2 regions of the Paracoccus marcusii genome follow, and region 1 is predicted to be linked to the other one. Evidence: riboswitches for the same ligand, from Rfam matches in the RefSeq annotation. Region 1 holds a riboswitch; the other holds the start of a gene.
The links. A riboswitch is a leader RNA that binds a small molecule or an ion and turns the genes downstream of it on or off. The one in region 1 is predicted to bind thiamine pyrophosphate.
Positions count from the first base shown of each region.

Region 1 (5,569 bases):
ACAGGTCCTGCTTGACGCGGATCGCGCCGATGCTGTCGCGGGTGATCCCGCCCGCATCGCAGACCTTGGGCAGCAGCCAGCGCGCCTCGGCCCGACCGGAATGACCGACCGACAGCGTGAACCAGACCGAAGGGCCGAACTCGCGCTGCGCACGGGGGGCCATCGGTGCGGGGGGCGCATGCGCCTCGGACAGTTCCTCGGCGGCGGGGCGGCCTTCGCGCCACAGGCGCAAGAAGGCGGCGGCGACCTGTTCGGCGCTGAACTGCTCCAGCAGCTGCGCGGCCAAGGCGGCGTCGTCGCCCACGGGTTCATGCAGGCCGGGATGGTCCAGCATGCGCTGATCGTCGCGCGCCCGCACCTCGTCCGCGGTCGGCGCATCCAACCATTCGGCCGAGACCTTGGCGTTCTGCAGCAGACGCTGTGCCCGACGATAATCGGCCGACGGCACGATCAGCGCGGACACGCCCTTGGAGCCCGCGCGCCCGGTGCGGCCCGACCGGTGCAGCATCGTGTCGGGGTTGGTCGGCAGGTCCGCGTGGATCACCAGCTCCAGCCCCGGCAGGTCGATGCCACGCGCGGCCACGTCGGTGGCGATGCAGACGCGGGCGCGCCCGTCACGCAGCGCCTGCAGGGCGTGGGTCCGCTCCTGCTGGGACAGCTCGCCCGACAGGGCCACGCATTTGAAGCCCCGGTTCGACATGCGCGCCAGCAGGTGGTTCACGTTGGCCCGCGTCTTGCAGAAGACGATGGCGGTCTGCGCCTCGTGGATGCGCAGCAGGTTGAAGATCGCGGGCTCGCGGTCGCGGGCGGTCACGGTATAGGCGCGATAGGCGATGTCGCCATGCTGGCGCGCCTCGCCCATGGCGGCGATGCGCAGGGCGTCGCGCTGGAAATCGCGGGCCAGCTTCTCGATCGCCGACGGCACCGTGGCCGAGAACATCAGCGTGCGGCGCTCGACCGGGGCGGCGCCCAGGATGAACTCCAGGTCCTCGCGGAAGCCCAGGTCCAGCATCTCGTCGGCCTCGTCCAGGACGGCCGCGCGCAGGTCCGACAGGTCCAGGCTGCCGCGGTCGATATGGTCGCGCAGGCGGCCGGGCGTGCCGACCACGATCTGCGCGCCGCGCTGCAGGGCGCGCTTTTCGTTGCGATAGTCCATACCGCCGACGCAGGTCGCGATCTGCGCGCCGGTCCCGGCATAAAGCCATTCCAGCTCGCGTGCGACCTGCAGCGCCAGTTCGCGCGTGGGCGCGATGGCCAGGGCCAGCGGCAGCTCGCCCGCGATGATGCGGTCGCCGTCCAGAAGGTCCGCGCCCATTGCCAGGCCAAAGGCCACGGTCTTTCCCGACCCGGTCTGGGCCGAGACCAGCACGTCGCGACCCGCGGCCTCGGGCGCCAGCACCGCCGACTGCACGGCAGTCAACGTCTCATAGCCCTTGTCGGCCAACGCCGCCTGAAGCGGCGCGGGGAAATTCAGTTCAGTCATGTGATTCGCCAAAATGCGGGGGCCGTGAGCGACCCGATGAGCGGCACCTATCGTCGCTGCGACCGGCCCACCCTGCACCCGCCGCCCCGGACTAGCAGGGCCAAAGGCGGTTCCCTACGCGGTTTGGATCGCAAAGTCCACGCCCAATCAGGGGGTGTTCGACGCGGCCTCCTGGCGGGCCGCGATCTCGCGCCGCATGGTGCGCCTGACCTCGGCCGACCGCCAGCGCTGGCGGTCGATATCGTCCTCAAGCTCGGGCTTGGGGACCGGCACAGGATGGCCGCGTTCGTCGACCGCGACCATGGTGAAATAGCAGGAATTGGTATGCCTGCGGGTACCGCGGCGGATGTTCTCGGCCTCGACCCGGATGCCGACCTCCATCGAGGTGCGGCCGGTATGGTTCACCCGCGCGCGAAAGGTCACCAGCTCTCCCACGTGGATGGCCTCCTTGAAGGTCACCTGGTCGACGGACAGGGTCACTGCATATTCTCCCGACCAGCGCGACGCGCAGGCATAGGCCACCCGGTCCAGACAGGCCAAAAGCGCGCCTCCATGCACCTTGCCGCTGAAATTCGCCATGTCCGGCGACATCAGCACCGTCATCTCCAGCCCGCGCCTGTCCATCTGTCCCCCGTCCGCTGCCCCGCCATCCTGCGACAATCGCGCGGGCGCGAAAAGCCCCCCTTGCGCCCCGCGTCCGCCGCGCCTAGCCTTGGGGGGCAAACCGTTGGGGTGTCCCGTCACAGGGGCTGAGAGGCGACAGCCAACCCATCGAACCTGATCCGGGTCATACCGGCGGAGGGAACGGTGCAGATATCCGCGCGGCCATCGGCCCGCCCTGTGTCCCCACCCCTTTGCCCGGTCACGACCCGCCACATTACGGGGGACGACGTGACAGCACCCATTGCCCTGACCATCGCCGGGTCCGATTCGGGCGGCGGCGCCGGCATTCAGGCGGATCTGAAGACCTTTTCGGCCCTTGGCTGCTATGGCGCCAGCGTGGTGACCGCGCTGACGGCGCAGAACACCCGCACCGTGGCCTTGGTCGAACCCGCCAGCCCCGCGATGATCGCGGGGCAGATGCGTGCCGTTCTGGACGATCTGGACGTCCGGGCGGTCAAGCTGGGCATGCTGGGCGGGGCCCAGGCCATCGCCACGGTGGCCGGCGGCCTGGACGGCTGCGGCCTGCCCATCGTGCTGGACCCGGTGATGGTGGCGAAATCGGGCGACCGCCTGTTGCCGCCCGATGCCATCGACGCGCTGCGTGCCCTGCTGTCATGCGCAACGCTGCTGACCCCGAACCTGCCCGAGGCCGCCTGCCTGCTGGGTTGTGCCCCGGCCACCACCCCGGCCCAGATGGCCGAACAGGGCGCCGCGCTGCGTGCCATGGGCGCGGGGGCCGTGCTGATGAAGGGTGGGCATGGCGACGGCGCGATCTGCACCGACCTTCTGGTGACCGCGCAGGGGGCGACGCCCTTCAGCGCCCGACGCCTGTCCACCCGCAACACGCATGGCACCGGCTGCACGCTGTCGGCGGCCATCGCCGCAGGCCTGGCACACGCCCTGCCGCTGGAGCAGGCGGTCGGGGTCGCACACCGCTATCTGCAACGCGCGATCGCGGCGGCGGACGATCTGTGCGTGGGGTCGGGGCACGGGCCGGTGCATCATTTCCATGCGGTCTGGTCGCATGGCTGACGTCACCATCATCGGCGCGGGCGTGGCCGGGCTGTTCGCGGCCCATGTGCTGGTGCAGCGCGGGCTGACACCGCGCATCCTGGACCGCAACGGCGCGCCTGGCCCACACGGCTGCTCATGGTGGGCCGGCGGCATGCTGGCCCCGCAATGCGAGGGCGTGACCGCCGACCCCGTGATCACCCGCCTTGGCGCAGAGGCCGCCGATGCTTGGTCAGTCGTTACGCCCGTCACGCGGCGCGGCACGCTGGTCCTGGCGCTGGACCGCGACCGGGCGGAACTGGCGCGCTATGCACGCCGCGCCACGGCGCATCACCCCTGCGACAGCGCCGATCTGGAACCAGACCTGCCACCCCGGCCCGGCCTGATCTTTCCGACCGAGGCGCATCTGGACCCCCGACGTGCCTTGGCGGACCTGGCCGCGTGGCTGGCCGCGCGCGGCATCGGCATCGAATGCGCGACCGCCGAGCCCGGCGACGTCTCAGGCCAGGTGATCGATGCCCGCGGACTGTCGGCCGCCCTGCCCGACCTCCGCGGCGTGCGCGGCGAGATGGTCGTTCTGCACGCGCCCGACATCGCCCTGAAACGGCCGGTTCGCCTGCTGCATCCGCGTCATCCGCTGTACATCGTGCCCCGCGCGGGCGGCCTGTTCATGCTGGGCGCGACCCAGATCGAAAGCGCATCCCGTGCGCGTCCTACCGCCCGGTCGGTGCTGGAACTGCTGTCGGCGGCCTATGCGCTGGACCCCCGCTTCGCAGAGGGCGCCATCGTCGAGATGGGCGCCGATCTGCGCCCGGCATTTCCCGACAACGTCCCGCGCGTGACCGTCCGAAGGCGGGTACTGCACCTGAACGGGCTGTTCCGTCACGGATACCTGATGGCCCCCGCGCTGGCGCGCCAGGCGGCCGATTACCTGATCACCGGAACCAAGGGAGAACTGGTCCATGAGGATTGAGGTCAACGGAACCCCCCGCGACATCGCCGCCGCCACCGTGGCCGACGCACTGTCCGAACTGGGCTGGGGCGAGGCCCGCGTGGCCACGGCGCTGAACGGTAATTTCCTGCCCGCCGCGTCCCGCCCGACGCAGGCGCTGCGCGACGGCGACCGGCTGGAGGTCCTGGCACCCATGCAGGGAGGATAGGCGATGCGTGATTTCTATGGCGTCACCCTGCCCAACGCGCTGATGCTGGGCACCGCCCAATACCCGTCCCCGTCAATCCTGCAGGAGGCGTTCCGCGCCAGCGGTGCGGGCGTGGCCACCGTGTCGCTGCGCCGCGAGGCGGGCCAGAGCCAGGCCTTCTGGTCGCTGATCCGAGACATGGGCGTGCGCGTTTTGCCCAACACCGCCGGCTGTCACAGCGCGCGAGAGGCCGTGACCACCGCCCGCATGGCGCGCGAAGTCTTTGAGACCGACTGGATCAAGCTGGAGGTGATCGGCCATGCCGACACCCTGCAGCCCGATCCCTTCGGCCTGCTGGAGGCCGCGACGACGCTCTGCGCCGAGGGATTCCAGGTGTTCCCCTATACGACCGAGGATCAGGTTCTGGCCGCCCGCCTGCTGGATGCGGGGTGCCGGGTGCTGATGCCCTGGGGCGCGCCCATCGGGTCTGGCCTTGGGCTGAACAACCGCCACGGGCTGCGCATGCTGCGCGCGGCCTTTCCCGACGTGCCGATGGTGATCGACGCGGGCCTTGGCCTGCCCAGCCATGCGGCGGAGGCGATGGAGATGGGGTTCGATGCGGTCCTTCTGAACAGCGCGGTGGCGCAGGCGGGCGACCCGGTCGCGATGGCCCGCGCCTTTGCGCTGGCCGTGCAGGCGGGCGCCTTGGCGCGCGACGCCGATCCCATGGGGGTGCGCGACATGGGTGCGCCCTCCACCCCCCTGATCGGGAGGGCCTGGCTGTGACGCTGCCGCGCTTCTATCCGATCTTCGATGATGCCGCATGGCTTGACCGCGTTCTGCCCCTGGGCGTCCGGCTGGTCCAGCTGCGGCTGAAGGACCGCGACCCCGCCGACGTCCTCGACCAGATTGCCCGCGGGCTACGCCTGACGCGCGCACATGGCGCGACGCTGGTCGTCAACGACCACTGGCAGGCGGCGATCGATCTGGGCGCCGACTGGCTGCACCTGGGGCAGGAGGACCTGGACGACGCCGACCTGCCCGCGATCCGCCGCACCGGGCTGCGGCTTGGCGTCTCGACCCATGACCGGGCGGAACTGGACCGTGCGCTGGCGCTGGCCCCCGATTATGTGGCCCTTGGGCCCGTCTGGCCCACGATCCTGAAAAAGATGCGCTGGCATGAACAGGGCTTGGACCGGGTCACCGAATGGAAGGCGCTGGTGGGCGACATTCCGTTGGTCGCGATCGGCGGGCTGACCCCCGATCGCGGTGC
Region 1 covers NZ_CP117466.1:2,894,444-2,900,012, forward strand. Annotated here, with positions in the region: gene PRL19_RS14315 (DEAD/DEAH box helicase) at 1-1,483, opposite strand, end outside; gene PRL19_RS14320 (acyl-CoA thioesterase) at 1,631-2,107, opposite strand; TPP riboswitch at 2,202-2,304, shown strand; gene thiD (bifunctional hydroxymethylpyrimidine kinase/phosphomethylpyrimidine kinase) at 2,375-3,178, shown strand; gene PRL19_RS14330 (FAD-dependent oxidoreductase) at 3,171-4,130, shown strand; gene thiS (sulfur carrier protein ThiS) at 4,120-4,317, shown strand; gene PRL19_RS14340 (thiazole synthase) at 4,321-5,082, shown strand; gene PRL19_RS14345 (thiamine phosphate synthase) at 5,079-5,569, shown strand, end outside.

Region 2 (5,569 bases), 1.1 Mb from region 1:
GTCTATGTCGTGCTGGACGGGTTCGACCTGGGCCTGGGCATGCTGTTCGCGGTCGAACCCGAGGGCGAGGACCGCGACATCATGATGAACTCGGTCGCGCCGGTCTGGGACGGGAACGAGACCTGGCTGGTCCTGGGCGGGGGCGGGCTGTTCGCGGCCTTTCCGCTGGCCTATGCGCTGATCCTGCCGGCGCTGTATGCGCCGATCATGGCGATGCTGCTGGCGCTGATCTTCCGCGGCGTCGCGTTCGAGTTCCGCTGGCGCACCAAGCGCTGGCGCAAGGTCTGGGACGTGGCCTTCATCGGCGGATCGGCGGTGGCCGCGCTGGCGCAGGGCATCACCCTGGGCGGGCTGCTGCAGGGTATCGACGTCGATAAGGCCGCGCGCGAATATTCCGGCGGCTGGTGGGACTGGCTGACGCCCTTCACGCTGATGGTCGGCGTCGCGGTCATGGTCGGATACGCCCTTCTGGGCGCGACATGGTTGGTGATGAAGACCGCCGGCCCCCTGCAGGAGCGCATGCGCAAGCGGGCCTGGGTGCTGGGTGTCGGCACGGTGATCTTCATGGGCGTGGTCAGCCTGTGGACGCCGTTCCTGCAGGACGGCTATTACAGCCGCTGGTTCGGCGGCTGGAACATCGTGCTGGCAGCGGGGGTGGGTGCCGCCGTGCTGGGCCTGGCCTTCGGCATGTTCACCTCGCTGATGGTGCGTCATCACGACTACTGGCCGTTCCTCTGCGCGCTGGGGATGTTCATCCTGGGCTTCGTCGGGCTGGGGATCTCGATGTTCCCCTACATCGTCCCGGTCGAGGTCACGATCTGGGAGGCCGCCGCCCCCCGCAACAGCCAGATCTTCATGCTGGTCGGTGCGGCCGTGCTGATCCCGGTGATCCTGACCTATACCGCCTATTCCTATTGGGTGTTCCGCGGAAAGATGGACCCCAAGGAGGGGTACCACTGATGCCGCAATCCCTGCGGCGGCTGGCGTGGTTCGTGGCGATATGGCTGGCCAGCGTGGCGGTGATCGGCACCGTCGCCTGGATCATCCGCCTGTGGATCGCCTAGCCCAGATAGGCGCGCAGTCCCGGCGGCGGATCGTCCAGCAGCGGCCCGGTGGGACGGGGGGCGTGCACCGCGCCATCCTCGACCAGCAGGGTGTCGGGCGCAAAGGCCCGCGCGTCGGCCGGATCATGGGTCACCATCAGCACCGTCGTGTCGGACGCCACCTGCGCCAGCAGGGTCAGCATCTCCGACTTCAACGCCGGACCTAGCGCCGCGAAGGGTTCGTCCAGCAGCAGCAGGGGCCGCGCCCGCAGCAGCACCCGGGCCAGCGCGACGCGGCTCTGCTGACCACCCGACAGGGCTGCGGGGCGGCGATCCTGCGTGCCTGACAAACCGACATGATCCAGCACCTGCGTCACGCGGCGCTGCTGATCCCGGTCCAGACGCAGGTCCGGGCGCAGTCCCATCCCTACATTTTGTTTCACGGTTAGATGAGGAAACAAATTGTGGTGTTGAAACAGGATCGACACTGGTCTTTTGCCGGGCGTCATGTCGGTGATATCTTGGCCGTCCCAGATCAGCCGGCCCTTTGTCGGGGCCAGAAACCCCGCCACCAAGGTCAGCAGGGTCGACTTGCCCGACCCCGAGGCGCCGATCACCGCATGGCGACCCTGCGGCACGGTCAGGTCCGCGGTCAGCGTGAAGTCGTCCTGTCGCAGCAGGATGTCGCGGAATTCAAGCGTCACGTCGGCCTCCCATGTCGAACATCCAGAACAGCCCCAGGCTGAGCCCCATCAGCAGCAGGGCGCAAGCCGCGGCATCGGCCATGCGATAGCCGTTCATCAGCTGGTACAGCATCAGCGGCAGGGTCGGGCGATCCCCTGCGAACAGGGTGATGACGCCCAGATCGCCCATGGCCAGCGCCGCCGCCAGCCCGGCGCCAAAGCCCAAGGGGCGCGCCAGACGGGGCAGCACCAGAAGGCGCAGCCGTGCCCAGCCCCGCAGGTCCAGCGATGCGGCAAGCTGGCCGTAATCCTGTTCCAGCGCCCGCGCCGCCGGGATCAGCGCGCGCAGGGCGAAGGGCAGGGCCATGGCCGCGTTGATCAGCGCAGTGACCGGCAGGGCCATCTGCTGCGGCGTGACCGTGCCGCGCAGCAGGATGAACAGCCCCGTGCCCAGCACCAGCGGAGAGGCGATCAGCGGCAGCATGCCTGCGGCCTCGACCCACCGGGCCGCGCCCCGCGCCATCGTCAGGGCCAGCGCCAGAGCCGCCCCCGCGCAGAGCAGCGCGGAGATCACCGCCATCAGCACCGAGCGGCGCGTGGCCTGCCAGACCTCGGGCGGCAGGGCGGTCAGGCGCGGCAGGCCCGTCGCCGCGACCGAGATCAGCGGCGCCAGCAGAAAGGCCGCCGCCGCCGCGATCACCGCCGCATCCGCCAGCCGCCGCCAGCCGCCCGGCGCGGGCGGCCCGCCCAAAGCGTCCAGCCCCGCGCCGAAGCCCACGGGCACCGTGATCCGTGCGGCCAGCGCCGCCGCCGCGATGCAGATCGCGATCTGAACCATCCCCAAGGCCGCCGCCCGGCCCAGGTCGAAATCGAAGCGGAAGGCCTGATAGATGGCCAGTTCCACCGTCGTGGCCCGCGGCCCTCCGCCCAGGGCCAGCGCCACCGTGAACGATGTCAGGCAGACCAGGAACACCGCCAGCCAGACGCCGGGCAGCACGCCGCGCAGCATCGGGCGTTCCAGATGGCGGGCGATGTCGCGGGGCGCGAAATCCAGGGATGCGGCCAGCCGGAAGCGTTCGGCGGGAATCGCCTGCCAGCCCTGCAGGATCAGCCGCACCGACAACGGCAGGTTGAAGAACACATGCGCCAGGATCACCCCCTGCCAGCCATAGATGCCGATGGCGGGCAGGCCCAGGGCCTCCAGCGCGCCGTTCAGCGCGCCGTTGCGCCCGAAAATCGCGATCAGACCCAGGACCGCCACGATCACCGGCAGGATGAAGGGCGCGCCCAGCAGCGTGACCAGCAGCCCGCGCCCCCGGAACCGCCGCCGCGCCAGCGCGCGCGCCACCGGCACGGCCAGCGCGGCCGACAGGGTGGCGGACAGCGCGGCCTGCCAAAGGGTGAACCAGACGGCGCGCAGGTCCCATTCGGTCAGGCCCGACAGCCCGCCCGCGACCCAGGCCACCGCCGCCAGCGTGCCCAGGATCAGCGCTGCCAGCGCGCCCGCGATGGCGTGGCCGATGCTCAGCGGAAAGCCCGCTGCCATTCGTCCAGGGCGGGGGCGCGCAGGGCCTCTGCCTCGTCCTCGGACAGGAACAGGGTCTTGTCGGGGCGGGGCAGGTCGCGCATCACCTGCGGCCAGTCGGCCTGGGGCAGTTTCGCGGGCAGGGACCAGTTGGCCAGCGGGATCGTCGCCTGGAAATTGGGGGTCAGCACCCAGTCCATGAAGGCTTGCGCCAGTTCCGGCTGATCGGTGCCCGCGACCTGGGCCACCAGTTCGGCCATGAAGTAATGCCCCTCGGGGAAGATCGCGGCGCGCTTGGTGTCGTCCTCCTCGGCGGCGATGTGATAGGCGGGCGAGGTGGTGTAGGACAGGACCATGTCCGCCTCTCCGTCGGTGAACAGGCCATAGGATTCGGACCAGCCGCGGGTGACGGTCAGCACCTTGGGGGCGAGCTTTGCCCAGGCCTCGCCCGCCTGATCGCCATAGACCGACTTGACCCACAGCAGCATCGCCAGACCCGACACCGAACTGCGCGGGTCCTGGATGACGATGCTGATGTCCTCGGCCTCCAGCAGCTCGGCAAAGCTGGCGGGCGGGTTCTCCAGCCGGGTCGCGTCATAGACGAAGGCCGTCTCGCCCCAGTTGTAGGGGAGGAAGATGTCGTCCTCCCACGCGATGGGCAGCGACAGGTCGGACGTGTCCTGCCCATGCGGCGCGAACAGACCCGATGCGCGGGCACGCGCGGTCATGTCGGTGTTCAGGCCGAAGACGATGTCGGCTTGGGTGCCCGCCCCCTCCATCAGGATGCGCGGCAGCACGTCGCCGGTCACGAATTGCAGGTCGCAGTCGCAGATCGCCTCGAACCCCTCTTCGATGGCGGGGCCGGGGCCCCATTCGCTGGTGACGCTGTCGCCGGCATAGACGGTCAGGACGCGATCCTGGGCCAAAGCGGGGCCGGCCAGCAGCAAAGCGGGGATCAGGACGGATTTCATCGGCAGCCTCTCTTGTCGGGTGATCGAAAAGAAGGGGGTGCGCACCTTCCCTCCGCCGGTGTGAGCCGGATCAGGTTCTACGGGTCCGCTGTCGCGTCTCAGCCCGCATGGGGCACCCCGAGGTGATCCCGAATGTAGAGGTTTCGCGCGCCCGCGCAAGCGGATAGAAACCGCCCATGACCAAGGACATGTCTGATCAGCCCACGCCGATGATGGCGCAGTATCTTGCGATCCGGGAGGCCAATCCCGGCGCGCTGCTGTTCTATCGCATGGGCGATTTCTATGAGATGTTCTTCGACGACGCGGTCGCCGCCGCCGCCGCGCTGGACATCGCGCTGACGAAACGCGGCACCCATCTGGGCAAGCCGATCCCGATGTGCGGCGTGCCGGTCCACGCGGCCGAGGGCTATCTGCTGACGCTGATCCGCAAGGGTTTCCGCGTGGCCATCGCCGAACAGATGGAGGACCCCGCCGAGGCCAAGAAGCGCGGCTCGAAATCGGTCGTGGCGCGCGACGTGGTGCGGCTGGTGACGCCGGGCACCCTGACCGAGGAATCGCTGTTGGAGGCGCGGCGGCACAACTATCTGGCGGCCTTCGTGGTGGTCCGCGAGGAGGGCGCGGTGGCCTGGGTCGATATCTCGACCGGCGCGTTTTCGGTGATGGATTGCCCCCTGCCGCGTCTGGCCCCCGAACTGGCGCGGCTGGCCCCGCGCGAGGTCCTGGCCTGCGACACCGGGCTGGAAGAGCTGATCGGTGACGCGGGCGCGGTGATGACCGACCTGCATGCCAGCGCCTTCGACAGCAATGCGGGCACGCGGCGGCTCTGCGCGCTCTATGGCGTCGAGACGCTGGACGGCTTCGGCAGCTTCACCCGGGCGGAGCTGGCCGCGATGGGGGCCATCGTCGATTATCTGGACATGACGCAGAAGGGCCGCCTGCCGCTGCTGCGCCCGCCGGTGCGCGAACGCGCGGGCGGCGCGATGCAGATCGACGCCGCGACCCGGCGCAATCTGGAACTGACCCAGGCCCTGTCGGGCGGGCGCGACGGATCGCTGCTGGCGGCCATCGACCGCACGGTGACCGCGCCGGGCGCGCGGCTGCTGGAGCGACGGATCAGCGCACCGTCGCGCGATCTGGGCCTGATCGCGGCGCGCCATGACGCGGTGGCGGCGCTGGCGGGGGATGCGCGGTTGCTTTCGGATCTGCGCGGCGCGCTGGCGCGGGTGCCGGACATGGACCGGGCGCTGTCGCGGCTGGCGCTGGACCGGGGCGGTCCGCGCGATCTGGCCGCGATCCGTGCAGGGCTGACGCAGGGCGCGGCCATCGCGGCGCGGCTGCCCGGTGATG
Region 2 covers NZ_CP117466.1:807,739-813,307, reverse strand. Annotated here, with positions in the region: gene cydB (cytochrome d ubiquinol oxidase subunit II) at 1-960, shown strand, start outside; gene PRL19_RS03985 (DUF2474 family protein) at 960-1,064, shown strand; gene PRL19_RS03980 (thiamine ABC transporter ATP-binding protein) at 1,061-1,747, opposite strand; gene PRL19_RS03975 (ABC transporter permease family protein) at 1,737-3,272, opposite strand; gene PRL19_RS03970 (thiamine ABC transporter substrate-binding protein) at 3,251-4,222, opposite strand; TPP riboswitch at 4,253-4,352, opposite strand; gene mutS (DNA mismatch repair protein MutS) at 4,411-5,569, shown strand, end outside.
Region 2: another riboswitch for thiamine pyrophosphate. It lies ahead of PRL19_RS03970 (thiamine ABC transporter substrate-binding protein); the one in region 1 lies ahead of thiD (bifunctional hydroxymethylpyrimidine kinase/phosphomethylpyrimidine kinase).